DNA from 2 places in the Paenibacillus sp. FSL H7-0350 genome. Region 2 is predicted to be linked to the other one. Evidence: riboswitches for the same ligand, from Rfam matches in the RefSeq annotation. Region 2 holds a riboswitch; the other holds the start of a gene.
The links. Region 2 has a riboswitch for S-adenosylmethionine ahead of metA (homoserine O-succinyltransferase). Riboswitches for the same ligand answer to the same signal wherever they lie in the genome.

Region 1 (7,377 bases), 3.5 Mb from region 2:
AACGGCTGGAGATAACACTCTCCGCAGTTGTTCAGACAGCCGTACTCCACTACATCATATTCAGGGTTTTGTTCCAGCTTAAGCTTGAGCGGTTCAGTGCCGTGGCCGATGTTGCTGGCACAGAATTCTATAATTGGTCTCATGATGATCTCCCTATTCTGCCTTAACCATTTTATTTTTTAACTTTTTGTACTATAATAAACATACGAAAGGAGTGATTGAGAAATGAGTGAGAATGTACAAAGCGCAACCATGTACGATGAAGTACTGGAAGTCCTTGATAAACTTCGTCCGTTCCTGCAGCGCGATGGCGGTGACGTGGAACTGATTGATGTTGAAGACGGCATCGTTAAGCTGAAGCTTATGGGTGCATGCGGCAGTTGCCCAAGCTCCACGATCACGCTAAAAGCCGGGATCGAACGCGCCCTGATTGAAGAAGTAGAAGGCGTGGAAGAAGTCGTTCAGGTATTCTAATCCCGTTTCATAAACCATCCCGGCCTCCGCTAAGAGGCCGGGATTTTTTTTATTATAGAGGATTTCGTCTGTAGGATCAACCACCTGGCTTCGCAAAAAAACCAGAAGCCGCTCCGCTAGCCAATTCCGGCTACCGGGCTGCTTCTGGTCTCACTAGGATTACTCAGCTTGCCTAAGCTTAAGCTTAGAATGCCGGAATAATCGCTCCGTCATATTGCTTATCGATGAATGCCTTCGCTTCCGGGGATGTCAGCGCTGCTGCCAGCTTCTGAATGGCATCGGAATCCTTATTGTCAGGACGGGCTACCAGCAGGTTGGCATACGGGGAGTCGCCGCCTTCAATGAACAACGCATCCTTCGTAGGAGACAGCTTAGCATCCAGTGCAAAGTTGGTGTTGATCAGCGCCAGGTCTACTTCATCCAGCTGACGGGGCAGCATGGCTGCATCCAGCTCAATGATATCCAGCTTCTTGGCGTTCTCAGTGATATCCGCTTTGGTAGAGGCAATATTGGTGTCATCCTTCAGCTTGATCAGGCCGTTCTTAGCCAGCAGAATCAAGGCGCGTCCGCCGTTCGTTGCATCATTCGGAATTGCAACCTTTGCACCCTCTGCCAATTCGTCGACCGATTTGATTTTTTTGGAATAAGCGCCAAATGGCTCTACATGAACAGCAGTTACAGATACGAGATCTGTGCCGTTCTTGGCGTTCTGATCATCCAGGTAAGGCTTGTGCTGGAAGAAGTTCGCATCGAGCTGCTTCTCGGCAAGCTGTGTATTGGGAAGAATATAATCTGTGAATTCTTTAATTTCCAGCTTAATGCCTTGGGCTTCAAGCAGTGGGGCAATCGCTTTGAGGATTTCCGCATGCGGTACAGGAGAAGCACCAATCACCAGGGTTACCGGGTCCGCAGCAGGCTCTGTAGTCGGTTCTGTAGCAGCAGAATTCGTGGTGTTATTGGCCTTGTTGTTTCCGCAAGCGGCAAGCACCAATACCAAGGTCAGGCTGAAGAATGTAAGCAGTACTTTTTTCATCTGTAAATCCCCCTCTAATCCATATGTTTTATTGAATAAGGCTATATGTGGACGTACCTTATTTCCGTGTAAAATGTCTTACCAGCCGGTCACCGGCCATTTGCAGCAGTTGGACGAGTATTACTATCAGTGCCACTGCGATAATCATAACTTCCTTCATATAACGGTAATAGCCGTAACGGATCGCCAGATCCCCCAGACCGCCGCCGCCAATAAATCCCGCCATGGCAGTATAAGAGACAAGGGTCACTAAAGTAATGGTTATTCCGGCAAGCAAGCCCGGACGAGCCTCCGGCAGCAAGACGCGCATCACGATCTGCCCGGTGGATGCCCCCATGCCCTGCGCTGCTTCAATAATTCCCCGGTCAACCTCCCGCAGCGCCGTTTCCACCAGTCTGGCGAAAAAGGGAGCCGCACCGACCACCAGTGCCAGAATGGTTCCGCGCACACCGATGGAGGTGCCCATAATGATCTTGCTGAGCGGAATCAGGGCCACCATGAGAATGATAAACGGAACGGAACGCAGGATATTTACGATAAATGATAATGCCGAGTAAACAGCTCTGATAATAGTGTTATTTGATCTCCCCCATAAATATAGCATAATTCCGAGCGGTAAACCAAGGATAATTGTGAATAATCCTGAAATAACTACCATGTTAAGTGTAGCCACCGTTGCATCGAGCATTTCTGCCCAATCAATCTTATTAAAATCCAGTCCGCCCATCAGGAAATCACCTCCACATCAAGACCTTGCGCTACTAACTCCGTAAGCGTGGCTTCAACCGCATCGGCAGGTCCTTCGAACCGTACAATCAGCTGCCCGTAAGGAACATCCTTGATCGTTGAGATCGTGCCATGGAGAATGGCGAAGTGAACCCCGGTTCCTTGAACCACCTGTGAGAGCGTGGATCCGTAAGTCTTTTGCCCGAGAAAAGTGATTTTGACCGACTTCGTGTAGCCTGGGTGCACAGCATCAATTGCTTGCCGGAGCGGTCCATCCGACTGGGTCTCACTGCGGATGAATTCCCTGGTAACCTCATGCTTCGGCTTCAGAAATACCTCGGCCACTTCACCCTGCTCCACAATACCGCCTCCATGGATCACGGCAACACGGTCGCAGATGCTCTGAATCACATGCATCTCATGGGTAATCAGCACGATGGTCAGATGGAATTTGCTGTTGATATCCATCAGCAGGCGAAGAATGGAGTCTGTCGTCTGCGGATCAAGCGCCGAGGTCGCTTCATCGCATAACAGAACGTCCGGATCACTCGCCAACGCCCGGGCGATCCCGACACGCTGCTTCTGTCCGCCGGATAGCTGAGCCGGGTACTTATTCCAGTGCTCCTCCAGTCCAACCAGGGCGAGCAGATCTTTAACCTTTTGTTCAATCTCATTCCTTCCGGCTCCGATCAGCCGCAGTGGAAATGCGATATTATCATAGACTGTAGCCGATGAGAGCAGATTGAAATGCTGAAAAATCATCCCGATCTTGCGCCGCTGCTCTTGCAGCTGTCTCTGGCTAAGCGCTGTAAGCTCCACACCGTCCACCCACACCTCGCCCGCAGTCGGGCGCTCGAGCAGATTAATGCAGCGGATCAGCGTGCTTTTGCCGGCCCCGGAGTGACCGATCACCCCGAAGATTTCACCCTTCTTAATCGACAGGCTCAGCGCAGAGAGTGCAGTTGCCTGCTTACTGCCTTTGCCGTACACCTTGGTTATATCCTTCAATTCTATCAACCGCTGCGTCCCCCTTCTGTTCTAGCTTCCATCATTGCAATAAAAAGACCCCCTACGATCCATGCAGATCGCAAGAGGCCCTGTGTGTATAATGACAATGCCTTCTCATCTGCCAAATACCCCAAAACCGGCGGCATTGTAGGAATTAGCACCATGACATTTGGGTACAGCGTAAAGCTGTATTCAAACCGGTTGCCGGGCTTCATCGGGCCTATCCCTCCGCCGCTCTCGATAAGATAATAGTATGAAGTTATATATTCCGTATCATGTCAGAAGTTAATGTATGCCTAAGTATATTCAGTTTCGAGTTTTTTGTCAAAGGTAAGTTTTTACGAACGGGCATGCCCGGATTTCGGGCCTGGGACCGCTAATTTCTTGTGCCATTGCGCATTCCCGTACTTGTATGCGGCTGCCAGTGATTGGCATACCATCTCCAGACTCTGCTTCAAATCCTCCAGATGGCTGTCCAGATCCTCCAGACGGATCTTATCATGCAATCCCTGGTGACGCTGCCAGAGATCGTCGGTCATCTCCGCGTTCATGTAATGGATCTCGGCATTCCGCCGCTTGCGCAGATTCTCCACCGGCTCCCGGTAGGAATTCCTGATCCGCTCCAGTTCGTCCGCCAGCGGATGATGCGCATGAAGCAGCTGAAATTGCCTCAGCACCGTAAAGTAGGAGAAATGCGTTTTCACCTTGCCTGTATTGAGATTGTACAGATTGTTCAGCACCGTGCCCAGCTTGTCCAGCAGCGAGAAGACACGGATGAAGCCATCCTTGTAGAAATACACATATCTGGCGTACTCCCCCTGCTCGGTGGACGACATATCATCCATATAACCGGCTATTACTGACTTCCGGAAAAAGGCGGCTGCGAACCAGCTCTGCTCCAGCTCATCCAGAGAGGAGATCAAGCCCCGTGTCCAGATTTCCAGCTTGCGGTATTCATGGTCATGGTCTTCATGTGCCGCCATCTCCTTGCGCAGCATGGAGGCAGCCTTCGCCATGGATTCCATAGCTTCAGCCAGCACACCGCTGTTCACGCGGGGCGGCTCTCCCAGTAATGTCCGCAGCATATTTTGACCCTCCTTAAAGTTCACTTCTACGCTAGAGGAAAATAATGATTCCAATTGCGGTCTACCCGCTTCGCAATATCCTCGCTCGGAGCCAGCTCCTCCGGGTATCCCGGCTTCATCCGGGCATCTATAATGATCGGCAGCGTATAGCTGACACTGCCCCGTTGTACCCCAGCCGCCGAATAAATATCGTCCGCTGGATTGAAGCGGGTGAATACAGACCACAGGAATGAGGTCTGCGTGCTTACCGCCTCTTCCGCCTGATCGACCAGCACAATCAAAGGCCAGTCGGTCTCCCTCTCCTTGAAGGCAGCCACCAGCCGTTCCGGCAGCTCCGGGTCCTCTTCATAGGATGCACCGGAAACGGCTAAACATCCTCCGCAATAAGGCACAGCGGCGGTGATTGATGGGAGCAGCCCCTCTGTATAGGTCTTTGGCAGCTGACGGACCGGGCTGCCGATGCCCGCCATCACAGCCTTACTGCCATGGTTCAGCTTGCGTCCAGTATAATCCAGCGTATCCATGGAGGTATTGGCAAAGATCGTCAGATCCAATTGCGGATTGAAGCGCTCAAGCACCGTTTCCAGCAACTTGGGAAAGTCGGTAAGCTCTACCTGCACATTAGTTAGCAGAAGGAATTTGGTTAAGGAGAGCTGGCCTTCCCCTAAGATACGAAACGCTGACACCATATACTCACGCGGATAGCTCTCCCTCACGACCGCTGAGGTCAATGATTGCGAACCGGATTCGGAATAGGACCATAGCGCTTTGACCGAAGGGATCAGCAGAGGATAGGCCGGAGCGAGCAGCCGTTGCAAATAATCCTTCAGGTAATAATCCTCCTGGCGCGGCTTGCCGGTGATGGTCGCCGGGTAGATGGCATCCTTGCGGTGCCACATGCGCTGAACATGCATGACCGGGAAATCATGCTGCATGGAATAGTAGCCGGACTGGCTCCCATACGGGCCTTCCGCTCTCCGCTCCAGCGGAGACACGCGTCCCCGGATGGAGAACTCGGCCTCTGCCGGAATCCGGTGCCCGCCCAAGGGGTCCTGCACCATGGGAAGCTTGCCACCCAGCATCAGCGAGGCTAGCAGCAGCTCCGGAATCCGTTCCGGGACCGGAGCCACTGCCGCAGCAATCAGGGCCGGCGGCCCGCCGATGAAGACAGACACCGGCAGGGTCTCCCCGAGATGCTCTGCCTGCGAGTGATGAAAGCCGCCGCCCTTGTGAATCTGCCAGTGAATGCCTGTGGTACTGTCGTCATACATCTGAATCCGGTACATTCCGAGGTTATGATCCTTAGGGTTGGTGATATTCTCCGTATAGACCAGAGGAAGCGTGAGGAATGCCCCGCCATCCTTAGGCCAGGCTGTGATCCGGGGCAGCTCCTTAAGCGGATCACTGCTGCTGCAGACGCCGAGCACAGGAGCCTCTCCTTGCGGTATGTTCTTGGTCCCTGCCCTCAGCAGCTCAAGCAGCACCGTCTTCTCCCGCCATAAGCCGGCGGCGGAAGGCGGGATCAGCTGCTCCATCGCCGTTGTCAGCGACTTCAGCAGCTGCTCCGGTCTTGTCCCAAAGGCTTTGTTGACGCGCCGGACTGAACCGAATAGATTCGTAGCGACCGGGAACGGTGTTCCTTGCACGTTCGTGAACAGCAGTGCCGGGCCTTCCTCCTGCACCACCCGGCGGTGAATTTCGGCAAGCTCCAGATAAGGATCAACAGGCGTATCTATCACTGCCAGATCCTTATCCCTGCGGAGTTGCTCGATCCATTGTCGTAAATTACCGTATCGCACTATAGCCTTCCTCCTCAAACAGGACGTTATGCTTATCCCGTCCACCGTTGCCTTATGCTTATCACTTGCTGCCTCTGCCAGCTCCGCTTAACTGCCAGACCCTTACACTCATGTAGCACAGAACCCCGAAGAGTCCGGAGATCAGCACAATATGAGACATCGCAGCAAATATGTACAATTTCTCATTATTCAGTGTGTATACCACAGCCGCTCCGCTGAATACCTGCATCAGGCATAGCAGAACTGCCGCTACTCCCAGAGCCCTCAGCTCCGGCAGCTCCTTATACTTCCAGAAGGCCAGATGCCCAAGCATAGCCGTCAGCAGGAAAAGAATCGCCGCCGCAATCCGGTGCACAAATACGATCCCTACTCCGCCGCTCATCTCCGGAATCCATTGTCCGTTGCACAGCGGCCAGCCGGAGCACCCGCCCTGGGAGCTGGTGTGGCTTACATAGGCCCCTATATAGACAACGATATATGAATATACTGCAGTAACCCAGGTTAAGTTGCGGAAGGCCGGGCGGACTTTGGGACTTCCTGTGCTGAGTTCCGCTCCAGGGGAGAATGCCCGCCGGGTCCCAAGCGCCAGCATCAGCGAACCGGCGAAGGCGATCAGCGAGAAGCCCATATGCAGGGCCATGACTGCAGCTGACTGCGACTTCACTACTGCAAGCGCTCCCATCCCGCCTTGAACGATGACGAAGATCAGGGTCAGCAGGGCGTAGGCCAGCAGATCCTTGCGGTGCCTGGCATAACGCCAGAAGGCAACCATGGAAGCCAGTGATAACAGGCCCGCCAGGCCGCTGAACAAACGGTGGGTATATTCAATCAGAGAGCCGATGGTGTAGGCAGGAATCAGCTTCCCGTGGCACAGCGGCCACTCATTCCCGCATTCCAGTCCCGAGCCGGTCTTCGTCACCACAACCCCGCCAAACAGCGCCATGAACATAATGAGACAGGTCAGATAGCTGAGCCATTTTAATTGAAGTGTCGTCAATAGTATCACCCGTATTGTATAGGAATGAGTTTATAAGAAAAAAGCACCGCTTCTGCTCGAATTGGGCGAAAGCGGTGCTGCGTAATTACTTGTGAATGCTGAGATAAACGTCCAGCGCCGTATCAAGGAACTTCTCGATTTCTTCCCGGGACTTGCGGAGCTTGTTCACGAACCGGACCAGTTCCCGTCCATCGGTGTACGCGACAAAGCTTGGAATGCCCAGTATATTCTGTTCCTGGCTGACATCGCCTACAG
Region 2 (7,377 bases):
TGCCGCAGACGCTGGAATGCCGCTCTATGCGGAGTGCGGCGGCTACATGGTGCTGGCCCGCAGTCTGACCGACCGCAACGGCAGGGTGCATGAGATGGCCGGAATCGTTCCGGCACACACTGTGATGCAGGAACGCCGGGCGGCACTCGGCTATCGTGAAGTTACGGCACTTCACGACTGTCTGCTGCTGAAGCAGGGCGAGCGCCTGCGCGGCCATGAATTTCATTACTCCGTCATGAGCTATCCTGACGGGGAAGCCCGAACCTATGCCTATGAGAGTAAGGGCAGAGGGGGGAGCCAGCCGGAAGGCTACATCAGCGGCAGCATTATGGCTGCTTATGCGCATATCCACTTGGCCTCCCATCTCCCGGCAGCAGCCCGGCTTGTAGCAGCCTGCCGGGCATATCGTGACCGCAAACAAGCTGTACAGCAGCATGATTCCGATTCCTGCAATCAACAAGTGGAATAACGTATCTTAAATTATTGATTCTAACAGAATGTGTGGAGATAAGTGGAAAAACAACATCTATTCATGTTACTTTTAGCTGCTTGGGCTAAAATGGGCAACAGTAAGTGTTGTTTTTCCAACTGTTGTTCTAGTACCGGTCATTCGTTCATTAGCAAGTGTAGAAAATCCAACTATCCCCCGTTCCGTTCAAACCAGCCTAAGTCTCATCAGCAAATCACTTCTGTCTACTATATGTCAACCGCTTGTCATACGTATAATAGCCACGTATAATAGGACAAGAGAACGCTTTATTACCGCGCTCGGGCTGGTCAACCGATCAGTTCCAGCGCAGGAAACCATTGAAAGTTAATAGAAGCAACAGCATATGGATGCATCAGGAGAAGGGGGAACGCTGCAGTGAAATTGTTGGGAGCGATTGAAGCAGGAGGAACAAAGTTTGTATGCGGTATCGGGAATGAGGACGGGACAATTATCGACCGGGTGAGCTTTCCGACTGCCACTCCTCAGGAGACTATGAGCCAGGTAATGGATTATTTCAGCGGAAAAGCTGTGGAGGCTATCGGGATCGGCTCGTTTGGACCGATTGATCCCGTTATTGGCAGCCCCACCTATGGATATATTACAACCACACCCAAGCCGCACTGGGGCGGTTATAATCTGGTGGGAGCCGTGGAGGAGCAATTCCAGGTTCCGATCGGCTTCGATACAGATGTGAACGGCGCAGCGCTGGGCGAATACACCTGGGGGGCAGCGCAAGGTCTGGATAGCTGCCTGTATATCACTGTAGGTACCGGGATCGGTGCCGGTGCTGTGGTGGGCGGGAAGCTCGTTCACGGGCTGTCCCATCCCGAGATGGGACATATTCTGGTTCGTCGTCATCCCGAGGACCACTACGAAGGCTTCTGCCCTTATCACGGCGATTGCCTGGAGGGTCTGGCAGCAGGTCCGGCCATCGGCAAGCGCTGGGGTAAGCCGGCGGGCGAGCTGTCTGCAGATCATCCGGCCTGGGCGATGGAGGCCCACTATCTGGCTCATGCTCTTATGAACTATGTGCTGATCCTCTCGCCGCAGAAGATCGTAATGGGCGGCGGTGTGATGAAGCAGAGCCAGCTCTTCCCGCTGATTCATGCCAAGCTGCGGGAGCTGCTCGGCGGATATGTGCAGCATCCAGCGCTCAATGAAGAGATTGGCAGCTATATTGTGCCTCCGCAGCTTGGAGATAACGCCGGTCTGTCGGGTGCACTGGGTCTGGCCAAGCTGGCTTTGGACCGCAAGTAGGATCTCCTGACAAAAAGGCATTGACTGTTACGTAATATATGGTATCCTAGGTTTTAACAGTATAGCATTTAAGAGGAAGCACCTCTTTCACGAATTTCGTGGGAGAGGTGCTTTTTTGCGTTCAAATATGTCATGCGTACTGTAAGACGACGAAAGTAGGGATTCATATGCAGATCGTATTTATGAACCGTTTGTGCAGAAGATCAGGAGTGGATGGGGAGACTTTTGCCCAGCTGTGGATTGGAGAGGAAGAGGGGCAGTGGCGTCTTGGCTGGCGTGATTTCTCCGGCGAACAGGAGACGGGCGATAGCCTGTGGTATGAAGGCGGATCATGGAATGAGATGCTGTGTGTATACCGGCACGAGCTTGCCGTGAAGATGGGGGATGGCTACCGCCCGCTGATTGACGGGGTATTTCATGACGAGGATAATCTCAGCAGCCGCAGCCAGGAGCAGCTTAAGCTGCAGTATTACAGTGAGCATTACGGGAATGAAGCGATCTTCGAGGAGCTGTGCTCCTGGCGCAGAGGGAAGGCCTCCGGCGAACGGAAAGCGCCTTATATCCTGGCCAGCAACCGTCTGCTGCGCATGATCAGCGCATTTCTTCCCCGCACGGAGGAGGAGCTGCTACAGCTTCCAGGTGTAGGTGAAGGCAAAGCCACACAGTATGGAGCGGACTGGCTCAGTATCACCGCAGCGGCTGAGCGTGAGCATGATTTTCCGCTAAGCTGGGTGAATCATACAATAGACGAAGAGAGCTTCGTATCCTGGCAATATAAGCAGAAGGAGCTTAAGTACAAGAAGGAGCTGGAGCGGCTGAGACTGCGGCGTGTTCTATTACAGGGGATCGAAGAGGGGCAAGGAATGGAGCAGCTCAGAGTGCTTAGCGGAGTTTCCCGCCGTGAAGTGCTTGAAGTAGTAGAGGAGCTGGAGAAGGACGGATACTCGGCCGAGAAGCTTATTGCCCTGGAGCTGAGCGGAGTGAGCCCCGAAGAACAGAACAATATTTGGACAGCCTATGAACTGATCGGCGACAACTTCCTGAAGCCTGTTCTTTACAAAGCTTACGGTGAACCTTTCGTTCCTGCTGACGGACTCGATCTGTATTACGAACGCCTGCGGCTGATCCGCATCCGCTTCCGGCGGGAGCATCCGGCCGCTCTTGGAATGGCTGCCCCTTTGTAAGGGGGTGACCGGCGGCCTGAAGCGGCCCCAATCTGCGGTCCTGATGACCGGGATTTTTCATCGGCGCAGACGCATTACATACTGGTGGCATACCAAAAAGACGAAGGCTATCCGCATCCCGGAATAGCCGGGTATACGGTGCCTTCGTCCTTCGTATTCGTCCGCCCTGCTTCATAGCCACTCCTTCTTACGGAAGATAATGAGCATTCCGCAGCCTAGCGTCACCATGACAGCAATGACGCCATAGTAGCCGTACTCGGTGTGGATCTCCGGGATATTGTCAAAGTTCATGCCGTAGATCCCGGTAATCACGGTCAGCGGCATGAATATGGTGGTAATTGCCGTAAATACACGCATGATTTCATTGGCACGGTTCGCAATACTGGACTGATAAGCTTCGCGTAAGTTGCCCATGAGATCGCGGTACGTTTCGAAGGTTTCAGAGATCTTGACCGCATTCTCATAGATATCGCTGAAATACTTCTGCAGCTGATCGTCGATCAGGCGAAGATCCTTTTTGTTGAGCGTGTTGATAACTTCCTTCTGCGGGCCGAGCATCTTCTTCAGCCAGAGAATCTCACTGCGCAGACCAATGATCTCGCTCAGATGCGATTTCTTGGTATGCATGAGGATGTCTTCCTCCAGCTTCTCGATCCGCGCTTCAATCCGGTCACCGACCGAGAAGAAGTTGTCGACAACGAGGTCGATCAGCAGATACAGGAAGCGGTCAGGCGTACTGACCTCCTGCTCCCACAGTACGGGCTTCAGGACACGAAGCTCATGGATCTTCTGCTTCGTAACGGTAATAATATAATGTCTGCCAAGGAATACGTTAAGCGCACGGAGGAAAATTTCCTCATCATCGAACCGGATGCTGTTCACCACGATGAAATAATGACTCTCATAAATCTCCAGCTTCGGACGCTGATCCTCTTCACTAAGACAGTCTTCCACAGCCAGATCATGCAGTCCGTATATAGGCTGAAGCTCTACAAGGTCCTCCACATCGGCATCAATCCAGTAGAACCCTTCGGCAGGGGCGGTTAAAGTTTCTTCAATATTGTCAATAGGCGTAAAAACCCCTGCATTCACCAGCCGGATTTTCATCTGATTCACTCCTTATGTCCCTGGTCTTCTCCAGGGGTATGCTAATTTCAGCACACGGAAAAAATCAGCTTGGCCGGTGGTACAATCATGGATGAAGGCCAAAAGATGGTCCGAGAGCATGAAGAAAAAGGGCTCCCGCCGCCGGCAAGCTGATGTTAATCCTGTGTGGTTGTTCATTCTGCACGCATATTCGCGAGCCCGGGTCGCCTTCCATTGTTCTCTCACCTCTTCTTTTCGCCGTTTATTTTGGTTGAAACACTTGTCTAGTATAACGCCGGGATATGGGTCTTACAAGAGAAATTGTTTTCTGTCATAAGGCCCCTTCAGCATTGTATGGACTTGACGAAAAGGAGGTTCATGATTTAAAGTGAAATTTAAGAAAAAGCATCTTTCGGATGCTTAAGGTTATTCAACTGAATACAGCTAAATCTTATCAAGAGCAGGTGGAGGGACTAGCCCGATGAAACCCGGCAACCGGCGTGTGAGCGCACGGTGCTAATTCTTGCGGAAGCTTTGCAGGGCGTTATTCGTCCGGCGGAAGTTCTCTGGCAGATGAGAGAGGCGCATATGACTGCATGATATGACCTTTCTCGCCCGGGAAAGGTCTTTTTTCGCTACCCTGCCTCAGGATTAACCACCAAGTGGAACCCCATTTCAGTTAAGGAGTGAACAGCAATGCCTATCAAAATTCCCGACAGCCTGCCGGCCAAAGAAGTGTTATCCGGTGAGAATATTTTTGTAATGGATGAAAGCCAGGCCTTCCATCAGGATATCCGTCCGCTGCGGATCGCCATCTTGAATCTGATGCCTACCAAAGAAACTACTGAGACCCAGCTGCTGCGCCTTATCGGGAATTCCCCGCTTCAGGTGGATGTTGTTCTGCTGCATCCCAGCTCCCATACGTCGAAGAATACTTCGGCTGAGCATTTGAAGAGCTTTTACAAAACCTTTGATGAGATCAGCCACCGCCGGTTCGACGGCTTGATTGTAACGGGCGCTCCCGTAGAACAACTTGAATTCGAGGATGTCAACTACTGGGAAGAGCTGAAAGTGATTTTTGAGTGGAGCAAACAGAATGTAACCTCGACCATGCACATCTGTTGGGCGGCACAGGCAGGACTGTATCATCACTTTGGTGTGCGCAAGGTGAGTCTGCCGGACAAATGCTTCGGAGTGTTTCCGCATACGATGAGCCATAATAATGTCAAGCTGCTGCGCGGCTTCGATGAAGTGTTCCATGTTCCGCATTCCCGCCATACCGATGTCTCCCGTGAAGATATTGAGCGGAACCCGGAGCTGCAGATTCTGGCAGAATCCGAGGAAGCCGGGGTGTACCTGGTGGCTACGCATGACGGGAAGCAGATTTTTGTTACCGGACATTCGGAATATGATCCCTTCTCGCTGAAATGGGAGTATGACCGGGATATCGCAAAAGGGCTGGAGGTTGCCTTGCCGAAGCACTATTATCCCAAGGATGATCCGACGCGTACTCCGCCGGCAGTCTGGCGCGCCCATGCCAACTTATTATTCGCTAATTGGCTCAATTACTATGTATACCAGGAGACTCCTTACGATATCGGGGCATTTATCTAAGGGTTGACTTATTCTTAATAGAAGTAATTAATCAGGAGGCAATGGAGATGGATGAGAAACTGAGAATTGAGAGCAGACTGGCACAGATTGGTTCGATGGAGGACCCCGCCACCGGGGCCATTAATTACCCGATTTATCATGCGACGGCTTTCCGTCACCCTAGACTTGGGCAGAGCACAGGCTTTGACTACATCCGCACCAAAAATCCTACCCGCTCTGTCCTCGAAGAAGCGGCAGCGGCCCTGGAATCCGGGGATGCCGGCTTCGCCTGCGCTTCCGGTATGGCTGCGCTGACTACGGTGTTCACCTTGTTTGGACAAGGGGACCATCTCATTGTGTCGCTCGACCTGTACGGCGGAACCTACCGGTTGCTGGAACGGATTCTCTCCAAATACGGCATCAGTGCCTCCTATGTAGATACGAACGATCTGGATGGACTGGAAGCGGCCCGCCAGCCGGGGACAAAAGCCGTATTCATTGAGACGCCGACCAATCCGCTGATGATGATTACGGATGTCGAAGCCGTATGTACCTGGGCCCGCCGTCACGGGCTGCTCACGATTGTAGATAATACGCTGCTGACTCCGTTCTTCCAGCGCCCGCTGGAGCTTGGAGCAGATATCGTGGTTCACAGTGCGACTAAGTATCTGGGCGGGCATAACGATGTGCTGGCTGGGCTGATTGTGACCAAGGGCGCAGAATTGTCTGCTGAAATGGCCGTCCTGCATAACTCTCTGGGAGCGGTTCTCGCGCCGAATGACAGCTATCAGCTGATGAAGGGTATGAAGACCCTGGCGCTGCGCATGGAGCGGCATGAGAGCAATGCCCTGGCCATCGCCCGTTATCTGCAGAAGCATCCGGCTATTGCCGAGGTCTTCCATCCGGGTCTGCCGGACCATCCGGGCTATGCCATTCAGAACCGCCAGTCCTCCGGCAACACCGGGATCTTCTCCTTCAAGGTAAAAGAGGCCAGCTATGTGGAGCCGCTGCTCCGCCATATCAAGCTAATCGCCTTCGCCGAGAGTCTGGGCGGTGTCGAATCGCTGATGACCTATCCGGCGATACAGACTCATGCCGATATTCCGGCTGAAATCCGCGATGCTGTAGGCGTGGATGACCGACTGCTGCGCTTCTCTGTCGGCATAGAGCATGTAGATGATCTGATTGCGGATCTCGGACAGGCCCTGGAGGCCGCCCGGAGCGAGCTGGAATAAGGCGATGCGCCCCGGACCTGGCCCGGCATGAGGGATTCGCAGAACGTACAAGCAGCAGTGCCTTCGGGTGCTGCTGTTTAATTTTGCCTGGGACAAGGTCAATTACCGGTTCTGCGCAGCGAAACATTTTTCAAGAACAGCCGATTGTGATACGATGGGAGAACGGACTATTTTTATTTCAAATTGTATTTATCTCATAGACTTCATAGATGAAGAGGAGGCCGTCAACAGTGAGTGCAGTCGATCTTATACTGGATAAGGCACTGAAGGGTGAACGTCTTCAGTTGGAAGATACGGTCACGTTGTTCGAGAGCAATGAAATTGAGAAAATGGGCGCTGCCGCAGATATTATTATGAAGCGCTGGCACCCGGAGCCAGTGACAACATTCGTCATTGGCCGTAACATTAACTACACCAATGTATGTGATGTATATTGCCGATTCTGCGCTTTTTACCGCAGACCCGGTTCGGAGGAAGGCTATGTGCTTCCCGATGAGACAATCTATCAGAAGATTGCGGAGACCATGAGCGT

Region 1: linked by a shared signal. The riboswitch ahead of NYE24_RS13980 (methionine ABC transporter ATP-binding protein) and the one ahead of metA (homoserine O-succinyltransferase) in region 2 are both predicted to bind S-adenosylmethionine.

What each region holds. Positions count from the first base shown of each region.
Region 1 covers NZ_CP151972.1:3,060,979-3,068,355, forward strand. The annotation lists gene NYE24_RS13960 (YuzB family protein) at 1-143, opposite strand, end outside; gene NYE24_RS13965 (NifU family protein) at 226-474, shown strand; gene NYE24_RS13970 (MetQ/NlpA family ABC transporter substrate-binding protein) at 659-1,507, opposite strand; gene NYE24_RS13975 (methionine ABC transporter permease) at 1,566-2,234, opposite strand; gene NYE24_RS13980 (methionine ABC transporter ATP-binding protein) at 2,234-3,250, opposite strand; SAM riboswitch class I at 3,353-3,488, opposite strand; gene NYE24_RS13985 (Cthe_2314 family HEPN domain-containing protein) at 3,580-4,326, opposite strand; gene NYE24_RS13990 (UbiD family decarboxylase) at 4,353-6,125, opposite strand; gene NYE24_RS13995 (COX15/CtaA family protein) at 6,187-7,122, opposite strand; gene NYE24_RS14000 (thioredoxin family protein) at 7,208-7,377, opposite strand, start outside.
Region 2 covers NZ_CP151972.1:6,600,072-6,607,448, forward strand. The annotation lists gene NYE24_RS29625 (cobyrinate a,c-diamide synthase) at 1-469, shown strand, start outside; gene NYE24_RS29630 (ROK family protein) at 866-1,747, shown strand; gene NYE24_RS29635 (HRDC domain-containing protein) at 1,915-2,931, shown strand; gene corA (magnesium/cobalt transporter CorA) at 3,103-4,038, opposite strand; SAM riboswitch class I at 4,466-4,597, shown strand; gene metA (homoserine O-succinyltransferase) at 4,714-5,631, shown strand; gene NYE24_RS29650 (aminotransferase class I/II-fold pyridoxal phosphate-dependent enzyme) at 5,679-6,845, shown strand; gene mqnC (cyclic dehypoxanthinyl futalosine synthase) at 7,076-7,377, shown strand, end outside.